Regions from separate parts of the Paenibacillus sp. FSL R10-2796 genome, predicted to be linked through region 1. Evidence: riboswitches for the same ligand, from Rfam matches in the RefSeq annotation. Region 1 holds a riboswitch; the other holds the start of a gene.
The links. A riboswitch is a leader RNA that binds a small molecule or an ion and turns the genes downstream of it on or off. The one in region 1 is predicted to bind cyclic di-AMP.
Positions count from the first base shown of each region.

Region 2: linked by a shared signal. The riboswitch ahead of NST58_RS00190 (3D domain-containing protein) and the one ahead of NST58_RS27350 (TrkH family potassium uptake protein) in region 1 are both predicted to bind cyclic di-AMP.

Region 1 covers NZ_CP150178.1:6,128,894-6,134,520, forward strand. The annotation lists gene NST58_RS27340 (LysR family transcriptional regulator) at 1-207, shown strand, start outside; gene NST58_RS27345 (TrkA family potassium uptake protein) at 748-1,419, opposite strand; gene NST58_RS27350 (TrkH family potassium uptake protein) at 1,433-2,791, opposite strand; cyclic di-AMP (ydaO/yuaA leader) riboswitch at 2,856-3,031, opposite strand; gene NST58_RS27355 (CPBP family intramembrane glutamic endopeptidase) at 3,352-5,028, shown strand; gene uvrC (excinuclease ABC subunit UvrC) at 5,117-5,627, opposite strand, start outside.
Region 2 covers NZ_CP150178.1:39,575-45,201, reverse strand. The annotation lists gene rsmA (16S rRNA (adenine(1518)-N(6)/adenine(1519)-N(6))-dimethyltransferase RsmA) at 1-703, opposite strand, end outside; gene rnmV (ribonuclease M5) at 700-1,251, opposite strand; gene NST58_RS00190 (3D domain-containing protein) at 1,428-2,594, opposite strand; cyclic di-AMP (ydaO/yuaA leader) riboswitch at 2,880-3,109, opposite strand; gene NST58_RS00185 (TatD family hydrolase) at 3,308-4,078, opposite strand; gene NST58_RS00180 (HD domain-containing protein) at 4,130-5,413, opposite strand.

The DNA.
Region 1 (5,627 bases):
GTCAAAGCGGCTGCGTTGCTGCCAAAGTCTTATCTGCGTCCAGAGCTGCTGAACGGCGGCGGGCTGGTGTCCTTACATATCAAGGAGCTGGAACAGACTCAACGGACCACCTGCCTGATCTACCGTGACGATGGAAGCATGAGCACGGCGGCTCGCAGTCTGGTGCAAGTTACCGAAGAGATGTTTCTGACAGAACGTGAGCAGTAAAGCCGGACCAAATGAATCAAGGGGCGCACCTAGTGATCTCCAAATGAGGCAATAAGTGAAGTACTTATAGCGTAATTAGAGAATTTCTCCCTGAAGTTCAGAGATTTCTGTTCAGCAGACTTATAATTAGGGAAAACTTCCCTAATTTTCGGCCCATTCAGTAACTAACTAATAAAGGAATTCCTCTGTTTATTAGAGGGGAATTCCCTAATGTCGTTCATTTAGAGCGAATAGCGGCTATTTTTAGGGAGGTCTTCCCTAATTAGTTCACACCCACTCTGTACATCGTACAAACAAAGAACGCATATCGCTTTTCGTCACACATATTTCACCGTCACAGATACCTCAAATCATCTAATTTCAAGCCGTACGATAACCACACCTAGCAAGTCGCGCACCGACCAAACCAACATTATAGAACACTACGCATGGTCTATAGTCATATGGCATATTAAAATCCAATACGTTTCCTACTCTTTACTCCATAAAAAAGAAGCTGCCCCTAAGTAGAATTCACTACTTTTGAGTCAGCTTCTTTTTCTATGATTCTTGGTTCACAACTTCACTCTCAAAACGGTCAATACTTTCATTAGGACCAATGAGTACCATAACATCGCCTTCACTCAAATAATCATGGGCAGTTGGAGCGACGATTATTCCGCTTTCCCTATTTAGGGCAACAATACTGCAGCCATATTTAGCTCTTGTATTTAAATCAGACAAGCTTCTGCCGTTCATGCAGGAAGGTACGGTCAGCTCGACAATTTTATAATCCTTGGACAGTTCAATATAATCCAGCAAATTGGGCGTCACCAGCTGATGTGCCACACGAATCCCCATATCCCGCTCCGGAAAAATAACCCGATCAACCCCCAGCCGCGACAGTGCGCGGCCATGAAGGATAGAGATTGCCTTAGCCACCACTTGCTTGACTCCAATCTCCTTCAACAAAATGGCCGCCAGAATGCTTCTCTCCATATTGTCACCAATCGCAACAATCCCACAATCAAAGTTCCGTACACCAAGCGAGCGCATAATTCCCTCATCTGTAGCATCTGCTACTACCGTATGCGTCAGCTGATCGCTCATTTCCTCCACGCGTTCTTCATGGTGGTCAATGCCGAGCACCTCGTAGCCCATTTCCATCAGCTCAAGCGCCAGGCTTGAACCGAAGCGACCTAAGCCGATTACTACAAATTGCTGTGCTTTCATTTCTAATTAACTCCTATCCAATAATTATTTTACCTTCCGGATACTTATACAGTGGTTTACCCTGTTTGGGACCGAGTGCATACGCTAAGGTTAGTGGACCTAGCCGACCTGCAAACATCGTCAGACAGAGTAGAATCTTACCGATCGCTGACAGTTCCGGAGTTAGCCCCATAGTCAGTCCTACCGTAGCAAAGGCGGAGGTCGTCTCAAACAAGATTGCCAAGAAATTACTGTCTTCAGTTGTGGAGAGTATCATCGACACAGAGGCAATTAACAACAAAGCCAGCAGCGTGATCGTTAATGCCTTGTAGATGCGCTCTTGAGCCAGCCGATAACGGAACAACACAACATCTTCCCGTCCACGCAGCATAGCAATTACAGCACCAATCATCATCGTAAAGGTTGTTGTCTTAATCCCCCCGCCCGTTGAGCCCGGAGAAGCACCAATAAACATAAGAATCACTATGAAAAATTGTGTAGCCTGCCGAAGTCCAGCAATATCTACTGTGTTCGCGCCAGCCGTACGGGGAGACACGGATTGAAAGAAGGCCGATAATATTTTACCGCCGAAATTCAGTGAACCCAGGGTACGAGTGTTAGTAAACTCAAATATAAAAATAACCAAAGCTCCGATCAGAATCAGCCCTGTGCTGGTGGACAGGACAACTTTACTATGTAGAGACAGCCTGCGGGTTACCCGAAACTCCACCAGATCTGACATTACAATAAAACCAATCCCGCCGGAGACAATCAGAAACATCACAATAATATTCACAAGCGGATCATATACATAATCAGTTAAACTGCGAAAATCCCCAAAAATATCGAACCCCGCATTATTAAACATAGACACCGCATGAAATATGCCATAATAAATCGCTTTTCCCAACGGCATATCAAAAGCCCAGCGAATAGACAGCAGCACAGCGGCACAGCCTTCTATGACAAGAGAATATATGAGGACTCTCCGGATCAGTCGCACAATTCCTTCCATAGAGCCTTGATTCATGGCTTCCTGTAGGATTAGCCTGTCCCGCAAAGATATTTTACGCTTTAACACCAGTGAAAATAGAGTGGCCATGGTCATAAAACCTAAGCCGCCGATCTGGATCAGAATCATAATTACGGTTTTCCCAAAAATGGTGAACGAAGTTCCGGTATCCAGCACAACAAGCCCTGTAACACAGGTTGCCGACGTTGAAGTAAATAATGCATCAATAAATTCCACGGAATTCCCGCTTGTGCTTGAGATGGGCAGCATAAGCAGCAAGGCCCCTATCAGAATGATCGATGCAAAACCAAGCACCAGTATCTGCGGCGGCGAGAGCTTCAGAAACTTAAATTCAGAAATCCTGCGAAACTGTGAAGCCACTTTGCTCACCTTCTTATCAAAAATTCCAACAAAAAAAGCACTGGAAAACCAATGCTGACTTGGTTCCTGCAGTAAATTAGCCTACGAGGTTAGCTGTCGGATTCGGACTGTGCAGGCTGCCCTATTCGTTCCCAGAACGAAATTCACCCCTGATGAAAGTGCCATTTATCGTGTACACTCCACTTTTCATCACTTCTTATGGTTCCCCCGTTTTCACCAGAAATTCGGCTACTATACAATTGCATACAAATTATATACGTTATTTAGTGAATTCACAAAGACACAATTAATGCTCATTCACATGAAAAAATGCGGTTTAAAGAGACTGCATCAAAAGGAGTGCCTTTTCTCATCACTTTTCCGTGTTTTCCCTGCAATTACACCGATTCTCATCATTCGTGCAGAAATGAACACGATAAAATTCATGGTATAAATTCACATGACTATTCTATACTATCTCTATTACCCATAAAAAGAACATATAATGTTTTTTGTAACCAACCAGGCACTAATACTATAATGGAACATAACATTGTCAGTACATAACAAGGAGGCGTTACATGAATCCCGTCGGCCAGCCCTTACAGCAACGTGCCCTCTCCAAGAGGCTCATCATCTCGGGCATTATCGGTCTTATTCTATTTATTATGTTTCAGATTTCCCCTTCACTGCTTAGTAGCCCTACAGGTGAAGATACCACCGTCATTAGCAAGGCAGAAGCCCGTGACCAAGCCATATTATTCGCAGAACAAAAGCTCAACTACACCGAAGCACCAAACGATCAATGGAATGTACTTTACCAGACGGACTCTTCCTTTTATGGTTATATGTCTCGCGAGAAGCTTGTGGAGGACTACACCAAGAAAAAATTGGATCAAAAATATCCTTTTGATGTCTTTCGGGCAACGCTTACTCCTTCAGCGGAGCAAGAGCCGCAAATCATCGTTGACCTCAATATGTATACCGGTAAGATTGTCGCTTTCTCAAAGGCTGCAAAAGTTGTCTCCGATGAGGGGCCAGGCATTGCTTCCGTTGGTGCAAAAGAGGACAAGGGAGCTGACCTCACTCTAGCGCAGAAGGAGAATCTTGCTCGTCCTTGGCTTCAGGAATGGGAAGTAAATCCTGCCAAGCTACAAATTGAATCGAATACAGGAAGCCATGGGCTAGTATATACGGATAGTACTGTTCAGGTCGGCGAATCCTTATTGCACTATTATTTTGATTTCAGTGGAGAGCAGGTATCCACCTTTAATGCCGGATTCACTGCACCAGCTTGGCATACCTCCTACGTACAAGGACAGACCTCTTTAGCGGAAAAGCTAACATTATTCGGTTACGGTATACCCACACTGATTTTAGGAATTCTGGCACTCGTCTACAGTATTCTTAGAAGAGAGCATACTTCCTTTAAACGTGGAGTATTCCTAAGCTCAGCCTATTTTGTAATCATGATGATCAGCACCTATAATATGCTGCCTGAATCTACGGGTGAAGGGCTAGAAGCACAGATTACCTCTGTCATTATGTTTATCATTTATGCTTTGTACAGCCTGCTGATGTCCTCCTTGCTCTACTTCTCTTTAGTGGGCGGCAATGGCTTATGGCGAAAAGAGGAAGGCATGAACCCTTGGCCCCGCGCCAAAGAGCCCGGCTATGGACAATATGTGTTGGACAGTATCCGGGCTGGTTACATCTGGGCTTTCGTTCTGCTAGGGGTGCAGACGGTTATGTTCATCATATTATCGTTTACCTTGCACAATTGGTCTACTACAGACGCCACCCAATCTCCTTATAACATGAGATATGCTTGGCTTCTGCCTATCGTCGCATGGCTCGCTGGTTTATCTGAGGAAGCCATTTATCGCTTTTTCGGAATTCCTATGCTGAAAAAGGTGTTCCGGAACACTTTTATCGCTTGCTTGATCACCACGCTGGTTTGGGCGTTTGGCCATACGTTATATCCGATCTATCCCATCAGCTCCCGTCCCATTGAGCTGACTGTAATCGGGCTGCTGTTCAGCTATATTTTCCTTCGTTACGGGTTTATTGCTGTCATGTTCAGCCATGTCGTGTTTGACAGCATCCTGATGGGCGCTACGCTGATCTTTATGAAGGAGAGCGTAAATGTAGGCGCGGGTATCTTCGCGATTATTATGCCGTTCATAGTCGCTTACATCGTCTATCGATTTAATCCACCACAGAAGCCTAAGCCGGTGGAGCCTTCTTCTTTGATTTAAACTAATGTGAAGACGTAATAAAATTAAAAAAGGGCATCAAAGCAGCTTTAGTCGCTGCTTTGATACCCTTTTTCTTTTGTCACCATTGCTATGAGGTTGGCTCTTCATCCTTGAGCGCATCAAGAATTTGTTTTGCCAGCTTTTCTCCAATAGAAAGTGTACGGAAATCATCCACGGAGGCTTCTTTAATTTTCTTAAGCGACCCGAAATGCTTTAGCAGCGCTTTACGGCGCTTCTCACCTATACCAGGTATAGAGTCCAGCTTGGAGGTAACCATGGACTTCCCGCGCTGTTCACGGTGGAAGGTAATCGCGAACCTATGGACCTCATCCTGAATCCGCTGCAAAAGGTAAAATTCCTGACTGTCCCGGGCTAGCGCGACAGGCTCTGGCGGATCTCCAACTAAAAGCTGAGCCGTCTTATGCTTATCATCCTTAACAAGGCCGCAGACCGGAATGAATAATCCCAGCTCATTCTCCAGAATATCAATCGCAGAGGAGATTTGCCCTTTCCCTCCATCGACCACGATAAGATCCGGTATCGGAAGATTCTCCTTCAATACCCGTTCATATCGCCGCCGAATGACCTCGCGCATCGTT
Region 2 (5,627 bases), 1.2 Mb from region 1:
TGAAAGAAGCGTGAACCACTTCAAAGAAATGCTTCTCACTCTCCACCTTTACCGGAGGATGCTCTCTAACCTTCAGACGGATAACAGCAGACTCCACATTAGGTTGAGGGATGAATACCGTACGTGGCACGATACAGACGAGCTCAGGCTCGCTGTAGTACTGCACGGCAATGCTAAGACTTCCGTATTCCTTTCCACCTGGAGATGCAGCCATACGCTCCGCAACCTCCTTCTGAATCATTACAACGATGTTATCAAGGGGAAGCTTCTCTTCGAGCAGCTTCATCAGAATCGGAGTAGTCACATAATAAGGCAGGTTAGCAACCACACTGACCTTGTTCACAGTGGTGAAATCTTCCTTGAACATTTCCTGCAAGTTCACATTGAGGACATCATCGTTACGAACCTTAACATGGGGATAGGGGGAAAGTACGTCTTTTAATATTGGAATCAGTCTACGGTCAATCTCTACGGCAGTTACAGCACCCGCTGTTAGTGCCAGACGCTCCGTCAGCGCTCCAATTCCCGGCCCGATCTCCAGCGCCCCAGAATCGCTATCTAGTCCAGCAGCGTCTACAATCTTGTCCAAAATATTTTGATCAATCAAAAAATTCTGTCCCAGGCTTTTCTTGAACTTGAATCCATAACGTTGAATAATCTCTTTGGTCCGTTTTGGAGTCGAAATTTCCTCTCTACCACTCATGAAGTAATGCCTCCCTGATCAATTTGGGCGAGAGCCCCGGCAAATTCCTCCCGCGTAATCCCAAACATCGCCAGCCGCTTGTACAGCTGTTTGCCGTTACAATATCCGATTCCAAGCAAATTACCAAGCGCCATACGTCTTTCAGCAGCCCGAGGGTGTACAAGCATTCCAGCGGCCATAAGATCATCAATACCAATCAAAGCAGGTGCTCCTTCAAAAGAGGTATGTACATTACGCAGCGCATGACGAATCGCCTCTGGCGATGCATTCTCTACACCGATATCCCCTTTTCGAGTTGCGTCCTTCTCTGGAATAAAAGCATGCTTGCAGCCCGGCACCTTCGCTGAAACGATTTTACGAATTCGCTCCCCAGCATGGTCCGGGTCCGTAAGAATAATAACCCCTCTACGTTCCATAGCAAGCGCGATCTTAGCAATTACAGTCCGGTTTACAGCAGAGCCGCCTGTCTCAATGGTATCCGCTTCTACAGCACGCTTAATGGCTACGGTATCGCTTTTGCCTTCAACGACGATTAATTCCTTAATCATATTTCTTGACTCCTTCCAAAAAAAGCAAAAAGAAGAGGATTCGCTCCTCTTCTTTTGGTTAAAGAATGTATAAGTGATGAGCGGTTGCTCTGCGATCAACGAAATGATCATCCAGCGTTCCTTAACGGTTATCATCACTATAGCTTATCAAAGGATTTTTTGCAAAAGCTTCAGTTCTAGTTAAGCTCTGGTTTCACAGGTCCAATCACATAAACGGTACGTGATTTACGGCCGAAATTACGAGCATGGCTCAGGGAATCATAATAGACATCCACTTTATTGCCTTTAATGGCACCGCCAGTATCCTCTGCACGGCGGAATCCAAGCCCATCGATATAAACCCACCAGCCAATAGGAATTACATTCGGATCTACTGCAATTGTACGACCTTCCGTTACGCGTGTTCCGGAGGCAGTTTTAGTACCTATCCCTGGCTCTTCTGACGAATAAGCTGTCATGGAGACGTTCTTAATCATCTTCTTGTACTCAAAGTCTACGCCAGCCTTGCTTGTGACGTTCTTAGTCTTAGCGCTAACTTTAGTCGTTTTGGAGGTAGTGCTTGATTTGGAAGTTGTTGTAGCTTTAGCAACTACAGTAGGCTTAGGAAGTGCTTTAGTACCAACGGCAATGATCTTATCTTTTGTTACCGTTTGTACTTCCTTGCCGATCATGCGCATAGAGGCCAGTTCTCCGTCTTGATAGATCTTTTCAATATGCTGAACCATGACGCCTGGTTTGCCTGCCTGTGCCACTCTAACTGTTCCCACAGTAAGGGAGGGATCTGCTGTCTTAATAACACGGAAAGGTAAGTTAGTTGTTCGCTGTACCGTTTGCTTGTTGATACGAACGATCTTAATCTCCATGTCAGCAGAGATGGTGGTGTCTAACGAAGGAAAAATCTTATCATAGCCTTCTAGGTTGATACCCAGTTTGTCAATCGCTTGACCGATAGTGTCTTCGGTCGTATATAACGTTTTTGTTGCTCCGTCCGCAGTAAGGCTAAATTTCTGCGCACGATTGATAACGACACGGTCACCGTCTTTTATTTCATCACTCAGACCTAAAGATAATTCATCATGCGGCTGCAGCGAAATTTGCTCTTTCTCCAACACATCACCAAGAAGTGCTTCTCGCGTTTCAAGTGTCTGTGTTTGCCCGTCTATTACTAAAACTAATTGTTTATTACTTTGACCGTGTACGTACAGCAGAATTAACAGCGCGATTGCGATTGAAATCACACCTGCAAGTAAAAGTACGCGAGTATTTACTTGCTCCCACCGTAATGCGAAAGACCTGCTGGATGACTGCGAATCATGGGATACCTCTGGTTGGAATAAGCCCATTCTCTCCATCCTCCTTACATAGCCTCGTCGTCAATTTGTATATCATGAGGACTGAATTTCTTTGACGAAACTATTTGAGATTGTCACAGGATACGCACGTATTAACTTAGCGTCTCCTGCTCATGGATCGCCTGCTCGGCACAGCTACTCCCACACCTGTTATATAACAGTATGCGGGCAACATTCAGTTTATTCAAAAATAAAGAAGCCTAAAAAGAGTTCTCTTGAGGACTCTTTCGTGGCTTCTCCGATGTCAGAATACGCGGGAATGTTTGTGCACGAGGTTGCCTCTCTTACTTGCGCTTACGGGGTTAGCTGTCGGGTTCGGACGAAAGAGAGACGCCCTATTTCAGGTCACCCGCTCACGGCGGTTGCCCTTAAATTCACCCCAAAGACCACGTGAAGAAATCAAATATTGTTCTGCGGCAATTCCTAGTCGTATTCAAGATACAGGCATGCGGCAGTTCAATATTGGTTCCCCCGTTCTCCATACGGAGACTCAGCGAGACGATCCATGAATCAATGGCTGTCACAATAACAACAGCTCACATCACTGAAAAGATGATATCCTGTTTTGATGCATGTTGTAAAGGACGATTCAACCACGTTTACGCAAATATATGGTTAAAATATTGTAATAATCAGCCGTTTTTATATTAAAAAAGTTTAATATATCGGCCATTCTCTATTTTTCACCCGTTTTACTCCTGTTTTCAGACAATCCCAAATCGTTCCAGTGCGTTCGTATACGTAATTTTAGCCAATTCTTCCCATGTTAACCCTTTAATTTCAGCCGCAGCCTCTGCTACTAACTTCACATGAGCACTCTCATTTCGCTTGCCTCGGAAGGGGTGTGGAGTCAAATATGGAGCGTCTGTTTCGATCAATAATCGGTCCAATGGCGTCTGTGCAAGCACCTCTTTAGGCACTCTGGCATTTTTGAACGTGATCGGTCCTCCAAATGACAAATGAAATCCTAGATCTAGACACATTTTTGCGGTTTCCCAGCTGCCTGAGAAAGAATGCATTACGCCACCAATTTCATTTGCTTTTTCCTCCCGTAAAATCCGTACGACATCTTCATGGGCATCACGGTCATGTATGCAGATTGGCATTTTTAGTTCACGGGCTAGTCCAATTTGTTTGCGGAAGACCTCCTGCTGCACATCCTTGGGAGAGGTATCCCAATAATAATCCAACCCAATCTCTCCGATGGCCACCACTTTCTCATGGCTGCAAAGAGAGGCGATCCAATCGAGGTCCCCCTCTTTCATATCAATCGCATCCTGTGGATGCCAGCCCACCGCTGCATAAATATAATCATAAGATTCAGCCAGCTTCATCGTTGAAGGGATCGTTTCCCGATTAAATCCAATATTGATCATCTTGCTAACTCCGGCCTCTACTGCACGAGCTATAACTTCCTCGCGATCCTCGTCGAATTGAGGCGCATCTAAATGTGTATGAGTGTCGAACAGATACATTTTAAAGCTCACTCCTTGTTGTTTTTATCAATAGTTCCATAAATATTTGTATTATTTTGCAAAAATCTCTGCTACAGAAGAGGGCAACCGTGTAAGGGCTTTTTTCAGCTTATCCTGTGGGAAATATAGGTGATATCTGCCACGATGAATCCCGCTTATTGAGCGCACAATATCCGATACCTCTGAAATTTCCCGCAATTGCTCATTCCGATCAAGCAGTAAAATTTGATTATTGTCGAAGGCTGCTCCTGGACGGAACACATCATAAGGCAAATCTGTCGGATAATCAATCTCTAAGTCATATTCTGGGTTAAGTCCCGCTCCCGCAAAACTGCTGCGGATTTCCGTAATCATATCTGTATCCAAATTCTCGATCTCTACATATTTATACAGTTTACGATGAATAAAACGGGTACACAAGTCGCTTAATAACTCATCTTCTTCAAGGGTCCATTGCATAAAAGCAGTCTGTACCAGTGCCTCATCAAGCATTAAATATTGCTTCACTGTTACTTCTCCTCGAAAGAGATCTTCCAGCGGAGCGATCATAAAGCGAAATTTGTACCCCTCTTGGAACAACTCTTTAGCTCTACGGAAGATTTGACGCAAAATAATTTCAGAGCTGCGCGTCACCGGATGAAAATATACCTGCCAGTACATTTGATAACGCGACATTAAATAATCTTCAATGGCATGCATACCTGATTCTTTTACTACAATCCGCCCATTATAAGGACGAAGCATTCTCAAAATCCGATCAATATCGATGGTTCCATAGTTTACACCTGTATAGTACGCATCACGCAGCAAATAATCCATACGATCAGCATCCAGCGGACTAGAAACCAAATTGACAACAATTTCATGCTCATATGTCTTAGAGATAACTGAGGCTACTTTACGAGGAAAATCTTCCTCCACATCACGCAATATTTCGGTGATCTCCGTGTCCTCCAAAATAATTCGGCAGGTCCAATCCTCATGGTTCATTTCAAAAGCTTCTTCTATAGAATGTGAAAATGGACCATGCCCTAAATCATGCAGCAAAGCCGCACACAAAGTAAGCAAACTTTCTTCAGGAATCCAATCCTTATACCCGCTGCGCTCAAATTGCGAAATGATTCTGCGTGTAATTTCATATACTCCTAAAGAATGAGAAAAACGACTATGCTCTGCACCATGAAAAGTGAGATATGAGGTACCTAACTGGCGAATCCGGCGTAAACGCTGAAATTCTTTTGTATTAATTAGTCGCCAAATAATCGTATCCTGTACGTGAATATAATTATGAACGGGATCCTTGAAAACTTTTTCTTCCGTGAGCGGCTGCTTCATGAGATCAACTCCTTCTAATAATTTAATATGATTTTAACTAATATCAGTATATAATAAGTAATTATGTCGTACTTTGTCGAAAAGTATCATTTTTGGTCTTGGTAAATCGACAAAATGCTTTCAGGGTAATTCTTAATTTTTATAGGGACATTCAAAGTTCTTATGGAAATTTTCTTATTCAGCCTATGAAAAAAGGTTGACTGATTTGGGAATC